Pseudophaeobacter arcticus DSM 23566: one gene and its partner. The protein of the gene in region 1 interacts with the protein of each later gene in a pairwise test. Links are inferred from orthologs where the notes say so. Each region holds a gene or a part of one and is shown on either strand. Other genes may lie near its edges.

Region 1 (14,772 bases):
GGAGGACACCCCGATCAGGCCCGGTTCAGCCAGCGGGTTGCGCAGATAGCCCTGCATTGCGGCTCCGGCCAGGCCAAGCCCACCACCAATGACAACGGCCAGAATGGCGCGGGGCAGCCGGATCTCCTGCATCACCAAGGTCAAGGGGCCATAGCTGTCATCAAACAACGCCGCCAGGCTGTCCCCCATTCCCACATCTGCAGGGCCCAGAGAAAGCGAGATCAGGAACAGCGCCACAACTGTGGCAAAAAGCAAGAGCATCAATCGAGTCATTCCAGGCTTTCCTTTTCCAGCAAATGGCGGCGTTCCTGAGCCAGCTTTTCTATGGCGCGCAGCACATGCGGCGTGCCGCAGACCCAATCCGCATCACGCATCTGGCCAGAGGCAGCATGGGACATCAGTTGACGCACCACGGGGTGGGCCAGGTTTTCCTCACTGCGCGCGGCACGCGGATAGGGGGAGGTTGCAACCAGCAGGTCTGGCTGCGCCATGGCCAGCACCTCCAGCGGTAGTTTTCCAGAACGCTCATAGCCAAGCTCGGCAGCAATATTGCCAAGCCCCGCCGCCTCGAGGATTTGGCCAGCCAGGGTTTTTGGACCGGAGGTATAGCTGTTGGCGGCATAAAGCGCGGCACGCGGCTGCGGCCCAGGCTCTGGCTCGGGCTCGGGCTCTGGCAGAAGGTCTGTAAGCTGCGCCTCAAACTCCGACAGCAAGTCTGCGGCGGCCTCCTGCCGCTGCAGGACCTCGCCCATTTCGCGGATGCGATTGCGTACATCCTGTAGGGAGTTGGCGGGTTGGAAGACCTCAACGCGCAGTCCAAGACGTTGCAGCATGTCGGTTGTTGCCCGTGTTGAATAGGCACCGGCGATGACCAGATCGGGCTTGATCAGGTAGATTTCTTCTGCCTGACCATGATTGACCGGATAGGCCATGGCTGTGTCCGCCATGGCCGAGGCACGCTTGTCGCGGGCGATATAGGAAACCGAGGCCAGCTGCCCGGGGGCCGCCAGCAGCATGGCCAGCTGATCCGTGCAGAGGTTCATTGAAACCACGCGCGCGGGCCCGGCAAAGGCGCCAGTGGCGGCCCAAAACAGGGCCAGTGCTATTCCGGGCAGTTTGCGCATGGATCAGAACGAGGCCTTTACGCCGATATAGGCGGCACGGCCGCGCTTGGCATAGCCCCAGACATCCGCGTAATCCTCGTCAAACAGGTTGGTGACACGGCCTGTCAATACCACGTTGTTTGTTAGCTCATACTGGGCCGATAGATCCACGGTGGTGTAGTCTGGTAGTTGGGCGGTGGCATAGGAGCCAAAGAACTGGCTGTCCCAATTGCCGGCCACATGGCGGAGGTCAGCCGTTACGGAGCCACGGCCATTAAAGGCCTGCAGGGTCGCGCTCAGCAACAGCTCGTGCTCTGGGCGGCGGATCTCGACGGAGCCATCGGGATTGGTGGCGTCCAGATAGGTGTAGGACAGACGCAAATCGAGGGTATCGGTGGCGTCGAGGCTTGCCGAAAGTTCGACGCCCTTTCGGTCACTGTCACCCGCCTGGTTACGGTAGGATGTGGTGGTGGGGTTCACCACATAGCTTTCGATCTCACCCGTCAGGGTCTCATCAAAATAGGTCACGTCAACCAACCCGCGCCCCTGCAGGAACGGGACCTCGACACCAATGTCAAAACTGCGGTTTTCTTCCGGTTTCAGGTTCGGATTGCCGAGATATGTGGTGGTGCCAAAAGTAGAATTGGCAAAAAGTTCGAAATAGGAGGGGTTTACGATGCCGGTTCCTGCCGAGCCATGCAAACGCACGCCGCTGCCTGCAAAGGTGTATGAGGCGCTCGCCGTCCAGCTGGTTGCATCCTCAAAAGCGCTGTTGTTGTCGCGCCGCACACCAAGTTGTAGATCCAGGCCATTGGCAAAGCTGCCACGGTACTCGAAGGCAAATGAGTTGGTTCTGCGTGCATAAAGCGGATTGCTGCTGCTGGATTCCTCTTCCCATTCCAGCATCGCGTTTAGCTGGTGATTGGCCTGATCGACAGGCTGCCCATCCAGACCAAAGCTGAGTAGATATTTGGCTGCTTCGGTCTTGGTCTCGGTTGCGGTGCCACCATTGCTGGCGCGGTCAAAATCGGTGCGCTCAAAAGACAGGCGATGTTTCAAACGACCACCCAGGGTGTCCAGCTCGGCATAGATCTGTGCCAGGCGCTCGTCCCGCTCGCTGAATTGGGTTGGATCGTCCACAACATAGCTGGCCGCATCGGTCGCTGTGAAGGAGGTGCTGTCGCTGTCGTAGCGCTCATCCGAGGTACGGAGGTTGAAGCCGAGCTGCAATCGTTGCGTGACCAGATAGTCGCCTTTCAACTGCAGCGTCGTGCGGCGCATGCCATCTTTTTCGCCGCCATCGCCGGAGGTGTCGTAGCCATCGTCTTGGTCGTGGGCGAGACTGAAGGAGAGACCACCACGCGCGGAGCGTGTGGATACCCGTGCAGAGGCGCGGTAGCCGTCAGATCCGATCTCGGCGCCGCCACCATATTCGGTGCCGATGCCGCCGGTCTTGGTAATGATGTTGATCACCCCGGCCGATGCATTGGAGCCATAAAACACCGATTGTGGCCCCCGCAGCACCTCAATGCGTTCGATGTTAGCGGTGTCCAGACCGGACAGGATATATTCGCTATCCCCGCCGGAGGCCTCGACGCCATCAATCAGGATCAGGGTGTGGTTGGCTTCACCGCCGCGAATGCGGATTTGAGTGAAACTGTCGCCGGAGCCGTTGACCATCAGGCCGGGCACTGCCCGCAGGGCGTCCTGGACGGTGGTGATGCCGCGCTCCTGAATTTCTTCGCTGGTAAGAACCGAGGCCGAGCGGCCGTATCTTTGGGCCTCAATGGGGGTGAAGCCACCAGAGATGATGATCTCGCCCAGATCGGTAACTTCAGAGTCTTGGGCCAATGCAATAGCGGGGGTCGCGGCCAAAGCCGCAGCCAAGGACAGGCGTGCCTTGCGCATAGTTCTATTCCTCCCGGCCTGATGACACAGCATAGGCCAAGCTGCTGCCCAGAGCGGACAGCAAGGTCAAAATGAGAGTCTTCGTGAGGCAATGCCCCCGCAGACGGTGAAAATTGCCACCACTACGGAAGTCCGTTGTCCTTGGCGCGTCCCGCACCCGGACAGGGTGATCATTCTGGCAGGTCTCCTGACTCGCGGGTCGAGGCCTTGCTACGCCTTCCCACCCCATGGGGCAGTGGCTTGTTGCAGCAGTGCTCTCCGCTCACAGTTGCGGGGGCAGTCACGGATTCGGCGCCTGTTGGCTACACCTCACCGTGTTCCCTATTATCCGGGTGGTCTCCCAGCCGGACCAGAATGCTCGCGACTTAGTCAGGCCTTGGCAGGTCTGTCAAGAAGGGAGTTCGAATCAGCTCGCTGGAAAAGAGCTTCACGGTGAGGTTTTGGGGCGCCGGAATGCAGGCTCGTGAAACGCTCCTGCAGGCAGTGGAATCCGGACGCGTGGCCGGGGTGATGGGTATCCTGGGCTTCGGCGGCGGTTCATCGCTTGATGTGGCGAACGGGCGCTCCCGACAGTGAACCACCCCCCATAACCTCTGAGGTTTGGCCCCGGGGTTCTGTCTAAGCAAATGTGCTGGTGTGAAGCGGAGCGTAGAGCGGAACAGAAACCACGGCTTTTGTCTGCGCCTTCACATACAGCTGCAAGTGATTAAAGCAGATGCCCTAAGCCAGACCGCAAAATATGGTCTCTTACAGAGACATCTGGCAGTGGTGTCATTCTACCGTTTTTGACGATGGGCATGCCACGACTGTCTCGATCTACATTGCCCCGTATCATTCTGCTTAGGTCTAGCTTAGGAAATATGACGTTATCGAAAACGATACATATCAGACGCTTGATGTTATCAACTGATGCGAGTGCACCGGAAACAAATTCCTCCAGCGATATCTCAGAGCTTTCAATACCCTTCATATCCTCACTGAGAGTTTTGAAGCACAATGTCTTTCGTTCAGAATCTGGCATAGCAACAAATACCGATGAGTAGTGCGAGGTTTCGCTACGAACGGCTAATATTGTCTCATGCCTTTCAAAGTCGAAGAGTATCGGGTGCAGTCCATAACTTTCCAAATCCCCGGTCTTCAAGCGTTCCTTTAGCCCCCTAAAGTCACTTGGTCGTTGCGGGTGCAACCTCGGCCCAATAAACTTTGCTGCTATCTCGCCAGCGCCGTAAACTGAGCTACACAAAGACTCGCAGGAACTCGCAATCCTAACCTGAAAGATTGTATTGTATATCTCAATCTCCGGGTTTTCATCTGTACGCGTGAACTCCTGGCCAAAATGAGCGTCCGCCAACTTTGGCAAATCATAGGCTAACATTTCGATACTTCTCAGCTTCGATTCTATGAATCTCAGGCTATCGTGAGGGAAGTTTTCAGGAGCCAAAACACGCGAAAAATCCAGAACGCTTTCGAATTTCGTTTTTCTGTTTCTCCCCATAGTCCCTTGATACCTCCCAATATCTTTTCCCGGCGGTAATGTAACTCTCAACCTTTAGATGAGTGTCATTCATAAGCCGCTTTATGTCCACACCATCCGGTTGGTCGATCAATTCGAAGGCATAGAAGTGGATGGCGTCGTCGGAGCCATGGCCTTTGTCGGTCCAGAGAAAGGTCCCCTCGTACACCGGACCGAAAGCAGCCTTGGCGGTGAATAGCCGCTCCGTCCGCAAAGCCGCCATTGGTGCTGCCAGCTCAAATGTCTGTTCCTGGTGTCTCCAGCTCCAACTACCGGCTTTCTTTCGCGCCCTCTGGACCTCCACCCACAGTTTCCCTATATAAACAGTCGGATTAACTGTCAGGGATCGACATGACCAACGCTTCCGAACCGCTTGAAGGTACGCCGCTGATTGCGCCGTCTTCCGTTGAACACCCGCTTTTCGATCAGATCGTAGAGGCCTGTCGTTCAGTCTACGACCCTGAAATTCCGGTCAATATCTATGAGCTGGGCCTGATCTACACCATCGACATCTCTGATGAAAACGACGTGCAGATCATCATGACCCTCACCGCGCCCGGCTGCCCCGTCGCCGGTGAGATGCCAGGCTGGATTGTTGACGCGATCTCGCCGGTGCCAGGTGTTAAATCCGTCGATGTTGACATCACCTGGGAGCCGCCCTGGGGAATGGAGATGATGTCAGACGAGGCCCGCCTAGAGCTTGGCTTCATGTAAATCCATTTTGGCGTCTCTGCGTCAAAGAGGTCACAAAAGCTTCATCGGATCGCGGCAAAGGTTTTACCTTTCGCCGCGATTTCTCTTTTGAAAATCAACTTCTTTGGAGAATTCCATTGCGCAACGCCCTTGCCCAGTCTCTCAGCCAGTCTCTCACCCTGTCGCTCACCGCTCTCACCCTTGGATCTGCCGGTTTCGCACCAGCAGCCAATGCTTCTGAGGCCACTCTCAGCTATGGCCCCCGCCCCGCCTATCTGATCGAAAAGCTGCCCGAAGGGGCCTTGAAATCTAAACTGCAGTCCTGTGCGGCGCAGCAGCCCGCCCGCAGTGATTTTTCGATCGGCCACCGGGGTGCCCCCCTGATGTTCCCCGAACATACCGTACAGTCCAATGTCGCCGCCGCGCAGATGGGGGCCGGCATTCTGGAATGCGACGTGACCTTTACCAAGGATCTGGAACTGATCTGCCGCCATGCGCAAAACGATCTGCACAGCACCACCAATATCCTGACCACCGATCTGGCTGAAACCTGCATCACCCCTTTCTCCCCGGCCAGCGGCTCCACCCCCGCATCGGCTGAATGCCGCAGCTCAGAGATCACCCTGGCGCAGTTTCGCAGCCTGACGCCCAAGATGGAAAGCTTTGACAAGACGGCAACCACCGCGGCAGCCTCGCAGGGTGGCACGCCCTCCTGGCGCAGCACCCAATATGCGGATGGGGCCACCGCGATGACCCATGCGGAATCCATCGCCCTGTTCAAATCTCTCGGCGCCAAATTCACCCCAGAGCTCAAATCCCCCTCGGTTGAGATGCCTTTCAACGGTTTCACGCTGGAGGCCTACGCCCAGAAGATGATCGACGACTACAAGGCCGCCGATATCCCCGCCACGGATGTCTGGGCCCAGAGCTTTGACCTGGAGGTGGTGAAATACTGGATCCAGAACGAGCCCGCATTTGGCAAGCAGGCCGTCTATCTGGATGGGCGCTACAGCGATGCGACGCCGCTGGATCCAATGGATCCCAACAGCTTCAGCCCCTCGATGCAGGAACTGGCGGATATGGGCGTGAACTACATCGCCCCTCCCATGTGGCTCCTGGTGACCCTTGAGGATGGCAAAATGGTGCCATCCCCCTATGCCAAAGAGGCCAAGGCCGCCGGGCTCAAGCTGATCACCTGGACCCTGGAGCGCTCCGGCCCGCTGACCACAGGTGGCGGCTGGTACTTCCAGAGCGTGCAACCCGCCATCAGCAATGCCTCCAGCTATTATGAAATCCTCGATGTTCTGGCCCAGGATGTCGAGATCGAGGGCATCTTCTCTGACTGGCCTGCAACGGTCACCTACTACGCCAACTGCATGGGGCTTTAAGCCGCTTTAAGCCCCTCTGTGCACTGGATTACACGGGCCGCATTTCCCCTGCGGCCCGTTTTGCCCCCTACTGCCTCTTGAGCCTGCCCCCTCGCGGGCCTAAATAGGGTATAACGCGCGCATTGGAGACACTCATGTTCGGCATTCCCGGCAAACAGGCTGTGACAATCACCCCCCGGGCTGCGGCCCAGATCACCAAGCTGATGACCAGCGGTGGCCACGCAGGGCTGCGCATCGGCGTCAAAAAGGGCGGCTGTGCGGGGATGGAATATACGATGGAATATGTCGACGAGCCGGATAAGAACGACGAGGTGGTCGAACAGGACGGCGCAAAGGTGCTGATCGCCCCGATGGCGCAGATGTTCCTCTTTGGCACCGAAATCGACTATGAGACATCGCTGTTGGAAAGCGCCTTCAAGTTCAACAATCCCAATGTGTCAGAGGCCTGTGGCTGTGGCGAATCCATCAGCTTCAAAGATGTCCCAAACCTCTGACAGCCCTGTCTAACTGCCCTGTCTAACTGCCCTGTCTAACCGCCCCTGAAAAACTGCTCTCATCTGCCTGCCCGCTTCCGACAGGGGCGGACCTCCTAGGCAAAGCGTCACAGGCCTCACCACCAGACCTTTGGCCGATTGCCCCGCCCTGCCCCCGGTGCTACCACTTGGCCAGATTTTGACCAGGGGAGCGACAGATGCGGCAGAAAATGGCAGCGGGCAATTGGAAGATGAACGGCACAGGCGCAGCCCTGGCAGAGCTTGAGACCCTGATACAGGCGCAACACGCAGCCAAATCGGAGCTGTTGATCTGCCCCCCCGCCACGCTGTTGTCCCGTGCTGCCGAAATTGCCGCCGATAGCTCCCTCGCCATTGGTGGTCAGGATTGCCACGCCGCCTCTTCCGGCGCCCATACCGGCGACCTGTCGTCTGAGATGCTCAAAGACGCAGGTGCGACGGCTGTCATCCTTGGCCATTCCGAGCGCCGCGCCGACCACAATGAGACCAGCAAAACGGTTGCCGCAAAAACAAAATCCGCCTGGAGCGCCGGTCTCACCGCCATTGTCTGCCTTGGCGAAACCCTGGCGGAACGCGAAACCGGGGACACCCTCAAGGTTGTCGGCAGCCAGCTCGCCGCCTCCCTGCCTGACGGCGCCACCGGCCAGAACACCGTCATCGCCTATGAACCGGTCTGGGCCATTGGCACCGGCAAAGTGCCAAGCCTGGACCAAATTGCCGAAGTCCATGATTTCCTGCGCCATGCCCTCACCACAAGGTTCGGCGCCGAAATGGCCGCTGCCACCCGCCTGCTCTATGGTGGTTCGGTGAAACCGGGCAATGCCGCTGAAATCTTTGCCACCTCCAACGTCGATGGCGCCCTCGTTGGCGGCGCCAGCCTGAAATCCGCAGATTTCTCCCCCATCATCGCAGCCCTCGACGCCAGCTAGGCCCACCCCCTTTTCATTTGGCCCCAAATATCCCGGGGGAGCGCCCCTTGAGGCGCGGGGGCAGAGCCCCCAAAACGCACAGGCGGGCGCAGGGGCAGAGCCCCTAAACGCACAGGCGGGCGCAGGGGCTGCTCTCCCCTCACCCCCCAAAAAAACGCCCCGGACAAAATCCGGGGCGTTTTTTGTTTCACCTGGAGCCGAGCCCCTAGTTGGTGATAATCTCAGTTGGTGATAATCTCAGGCCCCATCAGCGCATTGGGGATCAAGGTGCTCAGCCAGGGAATATATGTCACCATGATGAGGAAGACAAAAAGCACCGCGAGGAAGGGCAAAGCCGCCCGCACCACCGACATCATCGGCATTCCCGCCACCCCTGAGGTGACAAAGAGGTTCAGGCCCACCGGCGGGGTGATCATGCCGATTTCCATGTTCACCACCATGATGATGCCCAGATGGATCGGGTCAATGCCCAGCTCGATGGCAATGGGAAAGACCAGCGGCGCCACGATCACAAGTAGCCCGGAAGGCTCCATGAACTGACCGCCGATGAGCAGGATCACATTGACCACCACCAGGAACATCACCGGACCAAAACCTGCTGACAGCATCGCATTGGCGATATGCTGCGGCACCTGTTCATCGGTCAGAACATGTTTCAGGATCAGCGCATTGGCGATAACAAACATCAGTGTCACTGTCAGCTTACCGGCATCAAACAGCGCCTTCTTGGTGTCCTTATGCCCCCAGACCGTCAGCAAAGCCAGGGGCGCCTGCAACACCGAACGACGCGAGGTCCGCTCGGTTGCGGCCAGCGGCCCCATATCGCGGTATACAAAGGTGGCAACAAAAAACGCATAGACCGAGGCCACAGCCGCTGCTTCGGTTGGGGTAAAGATGGCGTCTTCCTTGTAAAGCCCCAGCTCCGCCGAATACCAAGGGTAGCCATAGATACCCACCATGATGATCACGATCAAGAACAAGCCCCAAAAGGCCTCCCGGAAAGAGGCGCCAACTTCGCCCCAACCGGCCCAGTTGCCCTTGGGCATGTTCTTGATCCGCGCGATCACATAGATCGTCACCATCAGCATGACACCGGCCAGAAGGCCCGGAATGATGCCCGCCAGGAACATCCGCCCCACCGAGACATCCACCGAAGCGGCATAGACCACCATGACAATCGAGGGCGGGATCAGGATGCCCAGAGTGCCGGCATTACAGATCACCCCGGCAGCAAACTCCTTGGTATAGCCCGCCTGGCGCATCGCCGCGATGACGATGGAGCCAATCGCCACAACTGTCGCGGGCGACGAGCCGGACAGGGCTGCAAACATCATGCAGGCAAAAACACCGGCAATGGCCAGGCCGCCCTGAAAATGGCCGACGCAGGCGATGGAAAAGCGAATGATCCGCTGCGCCACGCCGCCAGTGGACATGAAGGTAGAGGCCAGAATGAAAAACGGAATGGCCAGCAGGGTAAAATGTCCCTCAAAGGCTTCAAACAGAGTACCAGCAACACTCGCCAGCGAACTGTCGGAATAGATCAGCAAAAACAATACCGAGCTGAGACCCAGCGAGATGGCAATCGGCACCCCGATCAGCATCAGCCCCACCACCATGGCAAAGAGGAAAATCACATCCATCAGTTTTCTCCCTCGGTGGCGCGGGCCCGGGCCTCGTCCAACTCATCTTCGACCTCGTGGCTGGCCACCAGCCGGTCCGCCTTTCCGCGCCACACCTGCACCAGGGCCTGGGCAAAACGGATCACCAGCAACCCCATCGACAGGGGCAACACCACATAGGGCACCACCTTGGGCAGTTTTTCATAAGAATCGCCGTAGTTGACCAGCTCTTCCAGGAACCGGAAGAGGCCGACCATCGGCACATCCTGCACCTCATAAAAGCTCTGGCTGCGCGCCGTCATATCAAACCCGGTTGGAAACCAACGCCCCGAGGTTGGCGGCAGATCCGCAAACACCGCCCAATAGTCATAGGCGCCTTTCAGCAGCAGCAGGGAAAACAGCAGACAACAGCCCACAGCAACAAGCGCAACAATTCGGCGTGCGGGCGGTGACAGGATATTGACGATGGCATCCACGCCCAGGTGGCTATGGGTCTTTACTGCATAAGACGCCCCCAAAAGCACCAGCCAGGCAAACAGGAAGACCGTCAGTTCCAGCGCCCATAGAATATTGGAGTTAAGGAAAAAACGCGCGATCACATTGGCAAATGTAATCAGCGTCATCAGCCCCAGAAGCAACGCAATCAGCGTCTCCTCCAATGTGTTGATAAACCCGGACAGGCCGGTTCTTGCCCCCGACATAGTGGTTACCCCGATGATGTTGAGAAAGAAAAGCTCAGGCGGCGGATCCCCACGCCGCCTGAAAACCCGGGGGCCTGATCACAACGGATCATCCCCCAGATGCGGCCCGCCTGCAGGGCGGCGCCGCCTATTTGATCCAATCACTTAGTGATTGGCGTTGATCGCCTGCGCCGCGTCGATCTTATCCTGACCCACATCACCGGCGAACTGTTCCCAGACCGGCATCATGGTTTCAACCCAGACCTGACGCTGTGCTGCATCCAGGGTGCGGACTTCGCCGCCGGCTGCGATAATGGCGGCCTTGGCGTCGTTGTTGACCTGCGTGGATTCGGCGTTGCGGGTCTGGGTCACTTCCCCAAGGATCTGCAGGAACTGCTCACGAACCGCTGGCTCCAGGCTTTCCAGCCAGTCAACATTGGTCACCACCAGATAGTCGATAATGCCGTGGTTGGTTTCGGTGACACCGTCCTGCACTTCAAAGAACTTCTTGCCATAGATGTTGGACCAGGTGTTTTCCTGACCATCGACAACACCCTGCTGCAGAGCTCCGTAGACTTCGGAGAAGGCCATCTTCTGGGGCGAGCCACCAATGGCTTCCATCTGCGCCACCAGCACGTCAGAGGACTGAACGCGGAATTTCAGGCCATTGGCATCCGTGGGCGCGACCAGGGGCCGGTTCGCCGACATCTGCTTCATGCCATTGTGCCAATAGGCCAGCCCCTGCAGGCCGCGGCGCTGCATGCTGTCCAGCAGAGCCTGCCCATTGGGCGAGGCCTGGAATTCGTCAACCGCATCAATGTTCTTGAACATGAAGGGCAGATCAAAGAGGCGGAATTCCTTGGTGAATTTCTCGAACTTGGACAGCGACGGAGCCGCCAGCTGCACATCGCCCTGCAACATGGCTTCAAGCACCTTGTTGTCGTTATAGAGCGTCGAGTTCGGGTAGACTTCCAGGCACATGATGCCATTCATTTCATCGTTGATGCGCTGTTCCAGCAAGGAGGCGGCAATCCCTTTGGGGTGCTTGTCCGTGTTGGTTACATGGCTGAATTTGACAACGATTTCGCCGTCATCGCAGGTGGCACTTGCGGCGCCTGCGGTTACTGTCAGGGCCATCGCAGTGGCTGCAGCGGTTACAAATTTCATATCAATCCTCCCAGATTTCGTCATGTCTCCTGCCATGGCAGAAGCCTCGCCCAAGGATTGCCAGTTGCGCAGCTCAGCTCAAGATTTGTTTTCAAGTCATCTTAAATTGAAATCTTTTACATATTTCACAGATGGTTACTTGAAACTCGCAACAGATCCCCCATGAGAACCCTACAGGGTTGTGCGAAATCTCGCACAGGGATTACCAGCCTTGTGCGGAAAACCGCACAAGGCGCCATCGCCTATACCGTCCAGGAATCGCCCGCTGCGGGCTGGCGAACTTGCGGGTGCGGCCACGTTTGAGCGGGGCGAGATCAGCCGCGCCGATAGTCCTCTGGGCGGATGCCATAGCGGGCCAGTTTGTCATAAAAGGTTTTGCGCGGCAGTTTCAGCGCCTCAGCCGCTGCCGCCGCCCTGCCGTTCTGACGCCCCAAAGCAGCGATCAACAACGAGCGTTCCACCTGGGCCATTTGCTCTGCCAGGCCCAGATCGGTTCCACCGCTGACTTCATCCGGCATACCCAGAACAAACCGCATGGCCGCTGACATCAGCGAGCGCGCATTGCCCGGCCAGTCCTGCGCCATCAAGGCCGCCAGGTGCTCCTGGCTGATCTGTGGCGCCTCAATCCCGGCCTGTTCCGCCGCCTGGGCCACATAAAGCCGGAACAGCACCGGGATATCGCCGGGGCGCTCGGCCAGCGACGGGATGCGCACCCGCATGCCTTCGAGCCGGTAATACAGATCCGCGCCAAAACTGCCCGCCGCAACAAGCGCTGCCAGATCAGCGGTGCTGCCTGCAATCAGCCGCGTCTCGCCCCCCTGTTCGATCCATTCCAGCACCGCGTATTGCAGCGCCTCCGAGAGGGCTGAAATCTCATCCAGGAACAGCGATCCGCCGGCCGCCTGCTGGCAAAGGTCCTGCAGATCAGCCGCGCTCAACCCCGCGGATGGGGATTTGACAAAGGGAGCCTGGGCGCGCGGCGACATCAGGTGGATCACCTCCGCCACCTTGGAAATGCCGCTGCCGGCTGGCCCCGCCACCAAAACTTCAGCCGTGGTGGGTGCCACGGCGCGCACCCGCGCCCGCAGCTCATCAGATTGCCGGGAGGTGCCAAACAACATGCGGGCCGCCGGATCGCCTTCTTCCAACTGCTGTTTAAAATCACGGTTTTCCAGCACCAGATGGCGGGTTTTGCGCGCCCGCTGCAGGGTTGCCAGCAGATCCGCAGTGACACAGGGTTTTTCCAGAAACCCAAAGGCACCGCGCGACATCGCCTTGACCGCCATGGGAATATCCCCCTCACCGGTCAACAGGATCACCGGCAGGTCGTCATCAATGCCGCGCACGTAGTCCAGCAGATGAAACCCATCCCGCCCCGGCATCCGGATATCGGACAGGATCACCCCTTCGAACTCGGGCGTGATCAGATCCTTTGCCGCCACAAAAGAACCCGCAGTAATTGGCTCCAGATCATTCAGCTCCAGGGTCTGCGCCAGCGCCTCGCGCAGGGCGGCATCGTCATCAACAACCAGGACTTTACGGGTCATATCGCGACATCCTCGTTCCAGCGGTCCAGCTCTACAGTGAACACGGCACCGCGTGTGCCGTTTCTGCCGTGGATATTGCCACCAAAGCTCTGCAACAACCCATATGAGATCGACAGCCCCAGGCCCATCCCCTCAGAGCTGCTCACCACCTTGGTCGAGTAAAACGGATCAAACATCTTTTCCGGCTCTTTGATACCCGGGCCAATGTCAGACACCACCACCGCAAGCCGGTCTCCGGCCTCCAGAGTTTCTCCGGCTTCCAGGGTTATGGTGATCGCACGGCTGTCCTGACCCAACATCGCATCAGCCGCATTGTTGATAAGATTGACAAAAACCTGGGTCAGCCGCACTTCTCCACCCCAGGCATAGATCGGCTCATCCTCCATAGGCGGGCTCCAGCTGAGCGTCACCGCGTCGGTCTCCAGACGTGAGGCCGTCAGCTCCACAGCGGTATTGATCACCTGCACCAGATCCACCCGCGCCATCGGCTCGTTCTCATTGCGCGAAAAGGCCCGCAGGTTTTTGATGATCCGCGCCATGCGCGCCGACATGCCTGCAATGCGCGACAGGTTTTCACCAACCCGGTCAATCTGACCGCGCTGCAAGAAGGCATCGCCATTTTCAGCAAATTGCTGGATCGCCATCAGCGGCTGGTTCAGCTCATGGCTGATCCCCGCAGACATCTGTCCCAAGGCCGAAAGCTTGCCCGCCTGCACCAGCTCTTCCTGCGCCTTTTTCAGCGCCGCCTCCGCATCTTCGCGTTCGCTGACTTCACGGCGCAGCTGGCTGTTGGTGGATTGCAGCGCTCGGGTGCGGGTTTCAACCCGGCTTTCCAAAACCGCATTGGCCTCTGCCAGGCTGCGGCGGCGCTCCATGGTCAGGAACAGAAAGGTTCCAAAGGCCAGACACAGCGCCGCCAGCGCCGCCGCCTGCAGCAAGGCCAACCTGCGGGCCGGGGCCACATCGACCAGGATCTGTCCGGTCAAGCCAATGACAGGCAGCTCCACCGACAAATGCAGGGCCCGGCGCGGCAGATAGGTGTTCCCCGACAGCTTCCAGATGTCATACCCGGCAACGCGGGAAACCTGATATTCCAGGTTTGATCCCGTCAGGACGGAACTGGCCTCCTCCTCACCGCCCTGCTGCCAGAACAACAGTTCAGGCCGGTTGGAGATGAAGACCTCGCCCTGGTCATTGGTGAAAAACACCGCAGGCAGCGAGCCCCGCCAGGTCTGCTCCACGTCCTCGACATCGGCAACCACCACCAGCACCCCGGACACCCCGGTGTCTGGCGCAAAGTTGGGGGCTGCATAAAAATAGGCGCGGCGCCCGTTTTCAGCCAACACATCCGAGCCAACCCCCAGCGCCCCCTGCATGGCGCGCCGGAAATACCCCGCAGTGGCGATATCGCCCCCAGTGCCCCCAGCAGCAGCGACCAGAACCTCCCCGCGAGTATCCGCATAAAACACATCCAAAGCCGAGGTCTTGTCTGCAATGCCACGCAACACCCGCTGCGCGGCCTGCCGTTCCGCCTCACTCTCCAGCTGTTCCAAAACCGGATGATCCGCGACCAGCACCGCAAGCTCTTGATAGATCTGCAACTGGGTGCTGACCCGATCCGAGGCCAAGGCAAGGTCCGCAACGCTGCGCTCTGCCAGGGAATCAAGCGCCTGACGGTAGCCGTAAATCCAGGTCGCGCCGACTATACAAGAT
Region 2 (15,020 bases), 150 kb from region 1 along the record:
CTGCTGCCAGCCGGGCGCATTTGTCAGCCGCAGCTTCACCTGCATAGCTCAGCGCATGGGGCAGGGCAGGCTGCAACGGTGGCGCGGGCTGGTCCTGCCAGATCCGGTCAACAAGGTTGTCACATTGCACCAGCTTGATCCCGGATCCTGCCAGGTCTTGCACCAGGCGAGAGATCTGGTCGCTGGCGTGTAGCCAGGCGTCATAGCCAACCTTGCCGCCCTGTGGCAGCTGCTCCTTCAACCAGCTGGCAAGGGATACCTCGGGCCAGGGCACCGGGGTGAAATCGGCGGCGACCTGTCGCTTGACCTGGGTGCGGTAGCGACCGTCAATGAAGACGCCAGCGCTGCTGTCGAGCACCGCGCAGAAACCGGCTGATCCTGTAAAGCCAGTAAGCCAGCTGAGCCGCTCGTCGCGCGGCGCCACATATTCCCCCTGATGCGCATCGGCACGGGGCACCAAAAAGCCGTTCAGCCCCTCTTGGGTCAGTTCCGCCCGCAGGGCTAGAAGTCGTGGAGGGCCCTGCTCGGGGCGCGCGGTGACTTCGAAACTCTGGAACATATGGGGGTCTCCTAGGGACGGGCAGGGGCAAGAGCAGGGCAGCTACAAGCAACAAAGGCGAAAGAGAAATAGGTCTGGCTTGTGCCAGGACCCTGTGAAGGTCAGCTGGCCTAACCGTTTCAATTGTTTCAAACTATGGCGGGGCTGGCAGGGGGGGGGGGCACAGTGAAGGACACAGGGAGGGACCCCAGGTGCCCCTTGATGAAGCGAGCGCTCCCGCCCGCAGTCAAAAGCATCACAGATGCTGTTCCTGCCGTTGGGCCCGGCGCCGTGCTGTCGCACGGCGCGGCTGTGCCCTTAACCGATCTGATCTTATGAAACGAATGATATGCCACAACCGCAGCGCGCGTCAGCGCGCTGCCGGGCCCAAGGCTGTGAGGCGCATCTGTGATGCGTCCCAAAGGCGCGGGAGCCCCCCCGTTCTGGGCTGGGGCGGGTGGTACTTTGGGGCCTGTTTTGGCACTGCCCAAACAATACCCATAGACAGGGGGCTGCGCCAAGCTGCGTTAGACTGAGCTTAGCTAACCTTGCGGATCCCCATGACCCGGGCACGGGCGCGGGGGTCACTGTCAAACAGGGCAGCAAGCTGTTCGGTCATGGCGCCGGCCAGCTGTTCCACATCGGTAATGGTCACCGCGCGATCATAATAGCGCGTCACATCATGGCCAATCCCAATCGCCAGCAGTTCTACCTGTTTGCGCTTTTCCACCATGGCGATCACATCGCGCAGATGTTTTTCCAGATAGTTGGCCGGGTTCACCGAGAGGGTGCTGTCATCAACGGGCGCGCCATCGGAAATCACCATCAGGATCTTGCGCGCTTCCTGGCGGGCGATCATGCGGCGATGGGCCCATTCCAGCGCCTCACCGTCGATGTTTTCCTTCAGCAAGCCCTCCTTCATCATCAGGCCCAGATTGGGCCGCACCCGGCGCCAGGGGGTGTCGGCGGATTTATAGATGATGTGGCGCAGATCATTCAGCCGCCCCGGCATCTGCGGCCGCCCGTCATTGAGCCAGGCCTCGCGGGCCAGCCCGCCCTTCCAGGCACGGGTGGTGAAGCCGAGGATCTCGACCTTGACGTTGCAGCGTTCCAGGGTGCGGGCCAGAACATCGGCGCAGATCGCGGCGATGGAAATGGGGCGCCCGCGCATCGAGCCGGAGTTGTCCAGCAAGAGCGTGACCACGGTGTCGCGGAATTCGGTGTCTTTTTCGCGCTTGAAGGACAGCGGCGTGGTGGGGTTGGCAATCACCCGCGCCAGACGGCCGGCATCCAGAATACCTTCCTCCAGGTCAAACTCCCAAGAGCGGTTCTGCTGGGCCTGAAGCCGACGCTGCAGCTTGTTGGCCAAGCGGCTGACAGCGCCCTTTAAAGGCTCAAGTTGTTGATCAAGATAGGCGCGCAGGCGTTCCAGTTCAGCCGGTTCCGCCAGCTCTTCGGCGGCGATTTCTTCGTCATTGGCGTCGAGGAAGACCTTGTAGTCCGGGTCGGCCTCGGAGACGGGCGGCGGCGGTGGCGGATCCTGCGGTGCCTCACCGTCGGGCATTTCGGTTTCTTCGGCCAGCTCTTCGTCGGCCATCTCATCCATCGAGACCTGTGCCTGGCTTTCGTCCTGCTGTTGCTCCTGCGCCTGCTCGGCGTCAGCATCGGCCTGTTCGTCGTCGGAGTCATCTTCGCCGGTGCTGTCAGGATCGGGCTGCTCTTCGGCGTTGTCTTCGGCCTCGTCGTCCTGGTTGTCGTCCAGCTCATCCGGGTCATCGCCCAGCTGATCACCATAGCCCAAGTCAGCGATGATCTTGCGGGCAAATTTGGCAAATTCCGACTGATCAGCGATCTTGCTGTCGAGATCTTCCAGCGTCTCCCCGGCCTGGGATTCGATAAACCCGCGCCACAGCTCCATCACATTGTCGGCGCCCTGGGGCAGCGGGCGGCCCGTGGCCAGATGGCGCACCAGATAGCCCGCCGAGGCCGCCAGCGGCGCCTCGGATGAGCTTTTCATCTGGTCATAGCCGCGCCGGATGGCGTCATTGCGGATCTTGACGTCGATATTGCTGGCCGTCCCCGGCATATGCCGCGCCCCCATGGCCTCGCAGCGGGCGGTTTCCATCGCCTCATAGAGATCACGCGCCATTTCCCCCTGGGGGGTGTATTTGGCATGGGTGGCATCGTCATGGAACTTGCGGCGCAGGGCCAGGGCATCCGCGGTGCCACGGGCCAGCAGCACCTCCTCGCGGGTCATGCGGCGGCTAACCTGCGGCAGGCGCATATTGTCGCCGGACACCCCCGAAGGGTCGACGGTATAGGAAACGCTCAGCTCCGGATCATCGGCCATGACCTTGGTGGCCTCGGCCAGGGCCTTTTTGAACGGATCAGCAGGATTGTCGTTTTGTTTTCTCATGGTCGCACCTTGTCCCTGATGAGCATCCTCCCTCTTTTTGGGAAAGTCCAGTCGAGCGGCAGCGAAAAGGGCGGCGCCCGACCCGGCGGGGAGGAAGCGAAGCGCCCGCCCCGTGGGGGACGGGACGGGCGCTGCCCGGCCTTGCGGCCGGGCGGCACGTCACAAATCAGCCCAGTGAAACGCTGGCGGCGCTTTCGGGCAGCTCTTCGTCAAAGCAGCGCTGGTAGAACTCGGCGACGGTCTGGCGCTCCAGCTCGTCACATTTGTTCAGGAACGACAGACGGAAAGCATAGCCCACATCGCGGAAGATCTCGGCGTTTTGCGCCCAGTTGATCACGGTCCGCGGGCTCATCACGGTCGACAGATCGCCGTTCATGAATGCGGTGCGGGTCAGATCCGCCACAGTGACCATCTGGGCGATGCTCTTGCGGCCGGGCTCGGTGTTGTAATGGGGGGCTTTGGACAGCACGATGGCGGTTTCGGCATCATGGCTGAGGTAGTTCAGCGTGGCCACCAGCGACCAGCGGTCCATCTGGGCCTGGTTGATCTGCTGGGTGCCGTGATACAGCCCCGTGGTATCGCCGAGGCCAACGGTGTTGGCGGTGGCAAACAGACGGAAATAGGGGTTTGGGGTGATGATCTCGTTCTGGTCCAGCAGCGTCAGCTTGCCGTCATGTTCCAGAACCCGCTGGATTACAAACATCACATCGGCGCGGCCGGCGTCATATTCATCAAACACGATCGCAACCGGGTTGCGCAGCGCCCAGGGCAGGATGCCTTCGTGGAACTCAGTCACCTGCTTGCCGTCGCGCAGCTTGATGGCGTCCTTACCGATCAGGTCGATCCGGGAAATATGGCTGTCGAGGTTGACCCGGACAGAGGGCCAGTTCAGACGCGCGGCGACCTGTTCGATATGGGTCGATTTGCCCGTACCGTGGTAGCCCTGGATCATCACCCGGCGATTGTGGCTAAAGCCGGCCAGGATGGCCATGGTGGTGTCGGGGTCGAATTTATAGGTGGGATCAATCGCGGGCACACGGTCAGAGCCTTCGGCAAAGCCCTTGATGGTCATGTCGGTATCGATGCCAAAGACATCGCGCACCGAAATGGGGTCGGTGGGTTTTGCATTCATATCCAGCATGCCGTCAGTCATCACAGTCGATCCTTGTTCCTCTCCCGCCGATTGCGGGGTCAATCCGGGGGATTGGTGCCTGATCTTGCGGTGAAGGGCAAGGGGCAGAGTCGGGGGTGGCCAAATAACGTGATGTTGCAGAGGGAACTGGCCTTATGCGTGGCTCGAAATTTGAACCGAAGGACGCCAATAGCGATATCTGGGCACAAAAAAATAGGCAGCTCCCGCTGCCCATTTTCTTTCTGTTCCAAGACTCGGGATCTGGGGTCCTGACCCTAAGCGCATTATTTGAAGCTGCGGCTGTCCTTGATCTGCTCCCAGGCCCAGCGGACCTCTTGCAGCTGCTCTTCCTGGCTGCGGTCACCGCCGTTCATATCCGGGTGCAGCACCTTGATCAGCTTTTTGTAGGACTTGCGGATGTCGGCCTTGGACCAATCGTCCTTGGCCTCCAGCAGCTCAATAGCGCGGCGTTCGGTGGCGGGCAGGCGGCGGCCGGTGGCGGCAGAGCGGCCCGGGTTCTGGGTGGCATTGCCGCCAAGAACCTGATGTGGATCCTCAATGCCAAGCCGGGCCCAGGCGCGCGCTTCGGGGTCGCCCATGGGTTTGGTCTGACGTTCCCAGACCTTGTCCTTGGACTGCTGCGCGTTCAGCTCTGCCTCGGTTGTGCCCTGGAAGAAATTCCAGTGGTTGTTATATTCGCGAACATGTTCCTGGCAGAACCAGAAATAATCATCCAACACATCCGGGGCCTTGGGGGCGCGGAACTTGCCGGCCTCTTCGCACCCCTCCTTGTCGCAGACCCGCACAGAGGTCTCCGAGGCGCCGGACATGCTGCGACGTCCACGCGGATTCTTCTTCTTGGCAGAGCTGACGGACATATCGAAACCGAAAGGATCTGATTTACTCATGGGGTGCACCTTCTCGACGCAACTACTCGACTCGGAGGCAGCAGTTTAGTCTAAGGGGCGCCAGATTGAAGGGGGTGCGAGAAATAAATATGAGGATGAGCGGAATATGAGCATTCGTGTCGAGATGGAGCAGCGGCTGCAGGCAGCCTTTGCGCCCACGGAACTGGAGGTTGTGGATGACAGCAACAGCCATATTGGCCACGCGGGCCATGATGGCAGCGGTGAGAGTCACTTTAACGTGAGGATCCGCGCCGCAGCCTTTGCCGGGCAAAACCGGGTGCAGCAGCACCGGGCAGTGCACAGGGCGCTGGGGGACATCGTGCCGCGCATTCACGCGCTGGCACTGGATATCGGCAGCGATTGATCTGTCAGACCCTGCAGAGGTGCCCCGAGCTCAAGAGGCTTGGACCCTTGCAGGGAGGATGGCCCTTGCAGGGAAGGGGGGCCTTGCCGGGAGGCGCGGTTATTCGTCGTCTGCGGCGTGCAACTTGGCGCGGGCTTTCAGGGCGGCAGTCATGCCAGAGACCGGGCTCAGCTCTTCGACCCCATCGTCGGCCCGCATGCTGGCAGCTCCCTGACCTGGAACAGGAGTTGCTCCTGCTGGCGCTTCGGGATCGCCTGCGGTGGCTGTTAACACGCCAGCCGCAGGGGCGGCGGCAGGGGGGGCGGCAACCGGTGCCTGCACCGCTGGCGCATTGCCTGCGGGGGCGGTGGTTGCGGCAAGGGCGGGTGCGGACACACTCTCGGCTGTTGCCAATGCACGGCGAAACACCAGCACATTGCGCCAATGGGTGGTTGATCCGGTCAGGCCGGAACGCTCATCCGAGGGCAGGAGTTCTGCGCGTTGGTACTCCCAGCCTTCAGCTGCCATTTGGTTGAGAGTGATCTCAATGGAACTGGCAAAACGCCCCTCGGGGGTTTTGACGCCTTTGGTCTTGGTGCCCTTATGGGGAGCGGGAACAACTTTGTACTCAAACGCCTGCATTGCGGTCTCCTGACTTCCGGCGCAGGTTTACCCTATGCAGGCGAGGGGTCAAGTCTGGGTTCGCTGACAGAGGATCCTCCAGCCGAGATTGCCGGGTTTTCCAGCAAGACACCGCTGCCCGGTCCTGGAACCGGACAGCGGGGGGGGGCGACGGGGGCTATTTGGCTGCCGCCAGTTGCGCCAGGGTCAGGCAGACCTGCAGGGACGCGGCCATGTCCTGCACCGACACCCATTCCAGGGGGCCGTGAACACATTGCATCCCGCAGAAGATATTGGGGGTCGGCACCCCCATTTCCGTCAGGCGCGAGCCATCGGTGCCACCGCGGATCGGCACCGAGATTGGTTCGATCCCATTGGCACGGCAGGCCTCCAGCGCCAGATCAACCGGGGTCATGTCCTCTTCCAGCCAGTAGCGCATGTTGCGATACTGCGGATAGATCTCGCAGGTGATTTCGGCGCGCGGCTCTGAGGCCTGCACGGCGGCGCAGACCTGGCGCAGCAGATCCCCCTTGGCCGCCAGACCGTCGCGTTCAAAATCACGCAGGATCAGCTTGATCTCCATCTCTGACGACCCCCCCGCCATATCGGTGACATGCAGGAAGCCCTCGCGCCCGTCGGTGGTTTCCGGCGTCATGGTCGCCTGCGGCAGGGTCTGCACAATCTTGGAGGCCAGATGCGCGGCATTGACCATCTTTTCCTTGGCCCAGCCAGGGTGGATCGAGACGCCCTTGATCGAGACCACGGCGCGATCCGCCGAGAAGCTCTCGTAGATGATCTCACCCAGGTCACTGCCGTCCAGCGTATAGGCAAAATCAACGCCCAGATCTGCAGGCAGCCTGGCGTCAACGCCGCGCCCAATTTCTTCGTCGGGGGTAAAGGCGATGCGGATGGGGCCGTGCGGGATATGTGGGTTCTCGATCAGGTGCTGCGCCAGGGTCATCACGATGGCGACGCCGGCCTTGTCATCGGCGCCCAGCAGGGTCAGGCCGGAGGCGGTGACCAGATCATGGCCCTCTTTGCCCGCCAGATAGGGGTGGTCCTGTGGAGACAGCACCAGATCGGGATTATCCGGGAAACTGATGTCGCCGCCGTTGTAGCCCTTGATGACGCGGGGTTTGACCCCTGCCGCATTGAACTGCGGCGCGGTGTCCACATGGGCGAGAAAGCCAACCGTCGGCCCATCAATAGTGCCGGGAATTGTCGCCAGCACGGTGCCATAGTCGGTCAGCGCCACATCCTGCGCGCCGATCTGGTTCAGCTCGGCCACCAGCAGGTTCAGCATATCGAACTGGATCTCGGTGCTGGGGGAGGAGGGAGAATTCTCATCGCTTTGGCTGTCGATGGTGGCATAGCGGGTGAGGCGATCCTGAAGGGTCTGGTCGAAGGGCGTTTTCATCGTGTTTTCCTGTGGCTGTCACATCTGGCGGCAGGCTGGGGCAGAGCAGGACAAGGGTCAAGGGCAGGCTTGCAACAACCGGGGCTTGCGGGCAGAGTTTCTGTATTGCAGGGCCGAAGTTGTAAGGAACAGCGCATTTGGACGTCAGCGAGATTGTAGATCGAAAGAGTTATGAGGCCTGGCTGGGGGCGCTGCCAAAGGAGCGCCGACGCGAGAGTGCCGTGGCCCTTGCCACCCGTGCGGCGCTGCGGGCGTTTCCCTTTTGGGCCGCTGAAATGCCAGCAGACTGGGCGCGCAAAGGGGATTTGACAGTGCTACCGCTGTCGCGCAGTCTGCTTATACCGGCGGTTGCGGTCAAAATGCCAACAGCAGAACTCAGAAACGCCGCTGACTCCATCACCGCAGCCGCCAGCGGTGAAACCTTTGCCGCCGCGGCTGCCGCCTACGCGGTCTACGCCGCCACCGGCGCTGCCGCTACCGCCTCCTACGCGCCCTATGCTTCCGTCGCCTCCTACGCAGCCTACGCGGCCGCCGACAGCGTCTCCGCTACCGCTGCCTCCGCTGCCGCCTTTTGGGCTGTGCTACGGGCAGACTGCACGGCGATTTTGGCTGGGGGCGATATCCTGCACCGCCCACTTTGGCCGGAGGGGCCAGCGCCAGACGAGCTGCAGCGGGCCTGGACCACAGGCCGGACCTGGATGGAGGCCGCCCCGGGCCACGCCTTCTGGATCCGCTGGTATGACGCCATCCTTGCGGGCCGCCCCCTGACCCATGACTGGGACAGCCACTGGCAGCTGATGTACAACATCGCGCTGATCGACCCCAAAGATTGGGGAGAAGGCAAGGAACCCGACGCCATCCGCGTGGCGGGGATTATTGCGGACCTCTGTAAGCCCTACGCCCTGAAGCTGACACAGAGTAACGAGGCGGTGGAGCAGAACCCGGAAACCGGTTTGCTGCGTCTTGTGCCAGTCGCGCCGCTGGAAGAGGGGTTTCACCTCTATATCCGCCGCAAGCTTACGAAGGCCTTGCGCGTTTTTGGCAATCATCCCGGCAATGAACATACCGCGATCATTCCAGAACTGGCCCTACTGCGCGACGCAATCGCAGATGCGGATAACCTGCCGGTAGAGCTTTTTGATGCCTGCACATCTGTCACGACACGGGTTGCGGCGCGGATCCGAGAAGGCTCTTTGCCGCCCAAGGATAAGGACCCGCTGGTTGCTGATTTTCTAAAGCATCTCCGGGAGGCAGGTGCTGAGATCTTTTCCGAGGATGAGGAAACGCAAAAGGCGCTTGCCCGGCGGCAGAAAGTTGCGCCGAGTGATGCACTGCAGAACGAAAGCGAAGCCGTCCGGAAGGTTGCCGAGGTTATTGCTGAACACGCCGAACCCGGACCACTTTCGCAGATAGGGGAAACGGCAGCAAAGGTTCTGGATCCAGCCGCCTCGGCAGAGGAGCAGCATACACTTCGTTTCAAATTCGTTTCGCGGCTCTTGCGTGGCATGGGCGCGCTGGGGTGGAGTTATCTGGATTCGGCGGCAAAAACAGCTGGAAAGGCGACGGGAACTGCTGGTGTCGGTGCTGTCATTGATGCCGCGACGTTACAGATTACGACCCCATACTTTCAGGCGGCCTACCGCGCAATTCTCCAGTTTTTGGGGATAGGATAGCGACTAACCGCTGAGGGCGCTTCGCACCCACCCGAGGTCGGGCACTCTCCTATCTTTGAAAACGACAGAGGGCGACCCTTTGGCCGCCCACTTTTATTTCATCTGTCCTGTGCCTTAGCCCAGTTTTTTGGCAACCAGCTCGTTCACCGCCTTGGGGTTGGCCTTGCCGCCGGTGGCTTTCATCACCTGACCAACAAACCAGCCTGCCAGTTTGGGGTTCTGTTTGGCTTTTTCCACCTGCGCCGGGTTGTCGGCGATGATCTGATCCAGGGCCGCTTCGATGGCGCCGGTATCTGTGACCTGCTTCATGCCGCGCTCTTCGACGATCTGCGCCGGGTCGCCACCCTCGGTGTAGACGATCTCAAACAGATCCTTGGCGATCTTGCCCGAGATGGTCTCGGCCGAGATCAGCTCGACGATGCCGCCCAGCTGTGCGGGGGTGACCGGGCAGTTGGCGATATCCTTGTCGTCGACTTTCAGGCGGCCAAAGAGCTCGTTGATCACCCAGTTGGCAGCGAGTTTGCCATTGCGCCCCTCTGCCACGGACTCAAAATAGGCGGCGGATTCCACATCCGCCGTCAGCACCGAGGCGTCATAGTCGCTGAGTTTGAAATCTGCGATGAACCGCGCCTTTTTGGTGTCGGGCAGTTCCGGCAGGCCGGCTTTGATCGCCTCCACCCAATCCTGTTCGATCTCCAGCGGCAGCAGGTCAGGGTCGGGGAAGTAGCGGTAATCATGCGCTTCTTCCTTGGACCGCTGGGTGCGGGTCTCGCCCTTGACGGGATCGAAGCCACGGGTTTCCTGGTCCACCTCACCGCCTGCTTCGACGATGGCAATCTGGCGACGGGCCTCAACCTCGATCGCCTGCTGGATGAAGCGGGTCGAGTTCATGTTCTTGATCTCGCAGCGGGTGCCGAGATGGCCGAAATCACCGGTTTCGCGGTAGCGCTCGTAGGCGCCGGGCAGGCAGATCGAGACGTTGACATCGGCGCGCAGGTTGCCGTTTTGCATGTCGCCGTCGCAGGTGCCGAGATAGCGCATGATCTGGCGCAGCTTGAGGATATAGGCGGCGGCCTCTTCGGGGCTGCGGATGTCGGGGCGCGAGACAATCTCCATCAGGCAGACGCCGGCGCGGTTGAGATCGACAAAGGACATGTTGGGATCCATGTCGTGGATGGATTTGCCCGCGTCCTGTTCCATGTGAATGCGTTCAACCCGCACCGTGCGTGCGGTGCCATCGCCCAGCTCCACCAGGACTTCGCCTTCGCCGACGATGGGGTGATAGAGCTGACTGATCTGATAGCCGGCCGGCTGATCGGGGTAGAAATAGTTCTTGCGGTCAAAGGCGGACCAGAGGTTGATTTCGGCCTTGAGGCCCAGCCCGGTGCGCACTGCCTGCTCAACGCAGTAGTCGTTGATCACCGGCAACATGCCCGGCATGGCCGCATCCACAAAGGAGACGTTGGAGTTTGGCTCGGCGCCAAATTTGGTCGAGGCGCCTGAGAACAGCTTGGCATTGGAGCTGACCTGGGCGTGGACTTCCATGCCGATGACCAGTTCCCAGTCATGTTTGGCGCCCGAGATCACCTTGGGCTTGGGGAGTTCATATGTCAGGTCGAGCATCGCGCACCGGCTCCTTTTATCACGTTTGGTCCGGTTCTAGGCCAGCGCGCCATGCGGGGCAAGAGCATAAGGGCCTGGCGCAGGCCTGCCGAGCTTTGTCCATAGTGTCCCCGCCCATTTTGCCAGCAGAAACACTGTCAGGAATACTGTCAGGAATACTGTCAGAAACGGGGCAAGAAACCGGGCCTGACGGACCAGGCTGGAATCTGGGCTCTTGGCGTGACTGGCTTGCAAAGCTATGAAGATCGCCCGCGCAGAATCCCGCGCAGAAAAAAGAGGACACAGTGTTGGACACCGCAGCCCGTATTGCCCAGACCATAGCCCGTGAAATTGGTGCCGCCCCAAACCAGGTGAACAGCGCCGTGACCTTGCTGGACGAGGGGGCTACCGTTCCTTTTGTGGCGCGCTATCGCAAGGAGGCCACGGGCGGGCTGGATGATACCCAGCTGCGCACCCTGGCGGAACGGCTGGCCTACCTGCGTGAGCTGGAAGCGCGGCGGCTGGCGATCCTGGACTCGATCAAGTCGCAGGACAAGCTGACGGAGGGGCTGGCGGCCTCCATCGCCAAGGCCGAGACCAAGGCGCAGCTGGAAGATATCTATCTGCCCTATAAGCCCAAGCGCCGCACCAAGGCGATGATTGCGCGTGAAAATGGCCTGGAGCCGCTGGTGGAGGCCATCTTGGCGGACCACAGCGCAGACCCGGAGGCGCTGGCCGCCGCCTATCTGACCGAGGCGGTGCCGGGCACCAAAGAGGCCCTGAACGGGGCGCGCGATATCCTGACCGAGCGGATGACGGAAAACGCCGGGCTGTTGGGGCGTTTGCGCCAGTTCCTGCAGGCAGAGGCCCGGTTCACCGCGCGGGTTGTCGAGGGCAAGGAGCAACAGGGCGCCAAGTTTTCTGACTATTTTGATCATAGCGAGCGCTGGGCCGATGTGCCCTCGCACCGGGCGCTGGCAATGTTGCGAGGCGCCAATGAGGGGGTGCTGACGCTGGATATCGGTCCCGAACCGGAAGCGGGCGTGGTCCGCGCCGAAGCCATGGTGGCGGCAGAGCTGGGCGCCAGCGGCTCTGGCCCCGGCGATAAATGGCTGCGCAAGGTGGCGGGCTGGACCTGGCGGGTGAAGCTGAGCCTGTCGATGATGCTGGAGCTGATGAGCGAGCTGCGCAGCCGCGCGCAGGAGGATGCCATTCAGGTCTTTGCGCGCAACCTCAAGGATCTGCTCTTTGCCGCCCCGGCCGGTGCGCGACCGACGCTCGGGCTGGACCCGGGCATTCGCACCGGCGTCAAGGCGGCAGTGGTGGATGCAACCGGGAAACTGCTCGCCACAGAGACGGTCTATCCATTTCAGCCAAAGAATGATCTGCGCGGCGCGCAGGTCAGCATTCTGAAACTGATTGCCGAACATGGGGTCGAGCTGATCGCCATTGGCAACGGCACCGCCAGCCGCGAGACAGAGCGCATGGTGGCGGAAGTCATCAAACATCTGCCCGCCAAGGTCAAAGCCCCCACCAAGGTGGTGGTCTCAGAGGCCGGGGCCTCGGTCTATTCCGCCTCGGAGCTGGCGGCGCGGGAATTCCCCGACCTTGACGTGTCGTTGCGCGGTGCGGTGTCGATTGCCCGGCGCCTGCAGGATCCGCTGGCGGAGCTGGTCAAGATCGAACCCAAGAGCATTGGCGTCGGCCAGTACCAGCACGACGTCGACCAGCACCGGCTGTCAAAATCGCTGGAGGCGGTGATCGAGGATGTGGTGAATGGCGTTGGCGTCGATCTCAACATGGCCTCAGCACCGCTGCTGGCGCATGTTTCGGGGCTGGGGCCTGGACTGGCCGAGGCCATCGTTGCGCACCGGGATGTAAACGGTGCTTTTGCCTCGCGTCGCGACCTGTTGAAAGTGGCGCGCCTTGGCCCCAAGGCCTTTGAGCAATGTGCAGGGTTTTTGCGCATTCGTGATGGCAAGGAGCCGCTGGATGCCTCGGCAGTGCACCCGGAAGCCTATAGTCTTGCCCGTCAGGTGGTTGCGGCCTGTGGCCGCGATATTCGCCAGATCATGGGCGATGGCAGCGCCCTGAAAGCTCTGCGCGCAGAGCAGTTTGTCGATGAGACCTTTGGCCTGCCCACCGTGCGCGATATCTTTGCGGAACTGGAGAAGCCGGGCCGGGACCCCAGGCCCTCTTTTGTTACGGCCACCTTCGCGGAAGGGGTTGAGACCATGCAGGACCTGAAACCGGGTATGGTTCTGGAGGGCACCGTGACCAATGTCGCTGCCTTTGGGGCCTTTGTGGATGTGGGGGTGCATCAGGATGGGCTGGTGCATGTCAGCCAGCTGGCCGACAAGTTTGTCAAAGACCCACATGAGGTGGTGAAGGCCGGGCAGGTGGTCAAGGTCACCGTGACCGAGGTGGATGTGGCCCGCAAGCGGATTGCCCTGACCATGCGCAAGGATGGTGGCGCTTCTGCGCGCGAGGATCGCAATGCGCGCTCGGAGGGCGGCGGTGCCAAAGGTGGCGCTTCGCGCGGGGGGCAACACTCCAGAGGTCAAAAACCGGGAGGCCAGAAAGCGGGGGGCCAGAAACCGGGAAGCCAGAACGCTGGGAAAATGTCGTCCTCCCCCCGCAAGGCTGCGTCTTCGGAAACCGGCGCTCTGGGCGCGGCGCTGATGGATGCGTTCAAAAGGACCTGATGTTTGCCGTCAGAGCCGCTGAAATTGGCGGGTTTTGGCAGCCGCAAAAGCAAAGACCGGGAATATCCCGGTCTTTTTTGTGACCTTTGAAAAAGATCCGAGCGCTTAGCCCGGCAGCAGCGCAAACCCCTTTGGTGTGAAGGTGACCCTATGGCCGCTGTTGATCTCGTCGCGGAAAAAATGAGCCAAACATTGCAGGGCCTTGACCTGGCCATGGGCAGCAAAGCGGCGCGGCGAGGTGATGCGGGCATTGTTGTCAAACCCTTGGCAGGCATGGGCCCAGATCAGCGGGTGCAGCTCGTGCAGGTGACTGCGCACCAGCCAGCGGGCCGCTTTTGAGATCTCCATCCGGTTGTGATCCGCCGACGGGTTGATCCCCAGCCCATTGGGCAGGGTGACGGCGCAATAGGCCGCAAACAGGTTGATCATTTCCTGGCTTGGATCGGCGCAGAGAATATCCTGCAACCCATCCAAAAAGAATTTGGCATCAACACGGGCGCAGGCCTGATCGTCGATGGTCATGGCGTCAAAATAGACCCAAGTATAGCCGCCAGCGCCCCACTGATGTTGGGTGCGCGCTGCGGTGCGACGGGCCTCTAGCTCAAGCGCCGCATAAGATCCATTTGCGCGGGGCAGCATCTGGGCGCCAAGAGCACGCATTGGCCGTGGGTTGTCCGGGGCCTGATCAATCAGGGCGCCATAGGCATCTGCAACCTGCAGGGTATCGGCACATTGCCCGGCAAACAGCGCGCATTGAGCGGCCGACAAAAAGGCGCTGTCGCGGCTTTGATCCTTGAGCGGTGCCAGCAGCGTTGTGGCGCGCTCAAAATGCGCATTGGAGCGGCGCATCTGCGCTTCCCGTTTGGCTTTGCCTGCGGATTCGTCAGCGGCTGCGGCACGCCAGGTCCAGGCGATATCGATATGGGCCAGGGCGACAATTGCCGTCAGGTAGATGTCCCTTGGATGGTCGCGCCGCAGGCTTTCCAGCGCCATGACCCCCTCAATGAGGATTGGGTTTTCGCCAGATTTCTTGCCAGCAGATTTTTGTCCACCGATGTCTTTGGCGCCCGTTCTTGTAGTGGTTGCGGCTGACTTGTCATTTCGGTCTTGCAGTGCATGTTCCACTGCATTCACCACATCAGAACGGGCGCCATAGGCCAGAAGGTCCGCTTCGGGCAGACCGCTGCTGGTGCGGCTCTGGGCTTTGTCTGCGTCGCGGATCAGCTGTGACAGGTCGGACCAGCGCTCTTGCCGCGCCAGGAACTGACCTTTGTCCTGCAGGTTTTGACGGCTCTGACTGTCGGGACAATCGCTTAGGGTTGGGATCAGCAGCTTGGCTGCTAAGCCTTCCAGATCCTGTTCCACTGTCGTCTCAGATGTCGCCTCGGATATTGTCTCGGACTGGTGGAGTGTCTTTGCAACGGGGGCAGCGGCTGTTTGATCACCAGCGTCTGCCAGGGGCACCTGCGTGGCGTCAGCGCCTGAGCTGGAGGTTACACCCGAAAGTCCGGCTGCAATCCAGGCGGGAAACTCCTTGTGCAGTCGGGAGAGGTGCATCCACATTTGGTTTTGAGGTCTGAGCATTCAAATTCCTGCAGGTTGGCAGCTTGTCCGGTAGGGCTCAAAATGATTGTGCAATGCGGCGCAATCGTGGCAGCGATAGGG

The links.
Region 2: the proteins of tpiA (region 1) and pepT interact in binary tests that used the Escherichia coli proteins (3 or more experiments, as listed by UniProt). The link is inferred for Pseudophaeobacter arcticus DSM 23566 from one-to-one orthologs.

The regions. Positions count from the first base shown.
Region 1 is NZ_KI421507.1:1,124,850-1,139,621, reverse strand. Bases 6,451-9,171 are described here. They hold tpiA (triose-phosphate isomerase), read left to right. Parts: upstream 6,451-7,296; coding sequence 7,297-8,046; downstream 8,047-9,171. Other genes in these bases: ARCT_RS0109305 (TRAP transporter large permease), read right to left, coding at 8,268-9,171; ARCT_RS0109315 (HesB/IscA family protein), read left to right, coding at 6,740-7,099; ARCT_RS0109320 (glycerophosphodiester phosphodiesterase family protein), read left to right, coding at 6,451-6,605. In the rest of the region: ARCT_RS0109355 (FecCD family ABC transporter permease), read right to left, coding at 1-273; ARCT_RS0109350 (ABC transporter substrate-binding protein), read right to left, coding at 270-1,124; ARCT_RS0109345 (TonB-dependent receptor plug domain-containing protein), read right to left, coding at 1,128-3,011; ARCT_RS0109335 (hypothetical protein), read right to left, coding at 3,718-4,557; ARCT_RS27940 (hypothetical protein), read left to right, coding at 4,565-4,723; ARCT_RS0109325 (SUF system Fe-S cluster assembly protein), read left to right, coding at 4,876-5,238; more of ARCT_RS0109320, read left to right, coding at 5,355-6,450; more of ARCT_RS0109305, read right to left, coding at 9,172-9,686; ARCT_RS0109300 (TRAP transporter small permease), read right to left, coding at 9,686-10,366; ARCT_RS0109295 (DctP family TRAP transporter solute-binding subunit), read right to left, coding at 10,511-11,512; ARCT_RS0109290 (sigma-54-dependent transcriptional regulator), read right to left, coding at 11,827-13,059; ARCT_RS0109285 (sensor histidine kinase), read right to left, coding at 13,056-14,772. UniProt on the Escherichia coli protein: Involved in the gluconeogenesis. Catalyzes stereospecifically the conversion of dihydroxyacetone phosphate (DHAP) to D-glyceraldehyde-3-phosphate (G3P).
Region 2 is NZ_KI421507.1:970,378-985,397, forward strand. What follows is about bases 5,257-8,225. They hold pepT (peptidase T), read right to left. Parts: upstream 7,376-8,225; coding sequence 6,137-7,375; downstream 5,257-6,136. Other genes in these bases: ARCT_RS0108565 (BolA family protein), read left to right, coding at 5,257-5,358; ARCT_RS0108570 (DUF4177 domain-containing protein), read right to left, coding at 5,458-5,979; ARCT_RS0108580 (hypothetical protein), read left to right, coding at 7,513-8,225. Outside these bases: ARCT_RS0108545 (aminopeptidase P family protein), read right to left, coding at 1-559; cobaltochelatase subunit CobT, read right to left, coding at 1,077-2,954; cobaltochelatase subunit CobS, read right to left, coding at 3,121-4,107; ARCT_RS0108560 (DnaJ domain-containing protein), read right to left, coding at 4,371-4,994; more of ARCT_RS0108565, read left to right, coding at 5,101-5,256; more of ARCT_RS0108580, read left to right, coding at 8,226-9,048; Asp-tRNA(Asn)/Glu-tRNA(Gln) amidotransferase subunit GatB, read right to left, coding at 9,163-10,671; ARCT_RS0108590 (Tex family protein), read left to right, coding at 10,959-13,355; ARCT_RS0108595 (hypothetical protein), read right to left, coding at 13,461-14,939. UniProt on the Escherichia coli protein: Cleaves the N-terminal amino acid of tripeptides.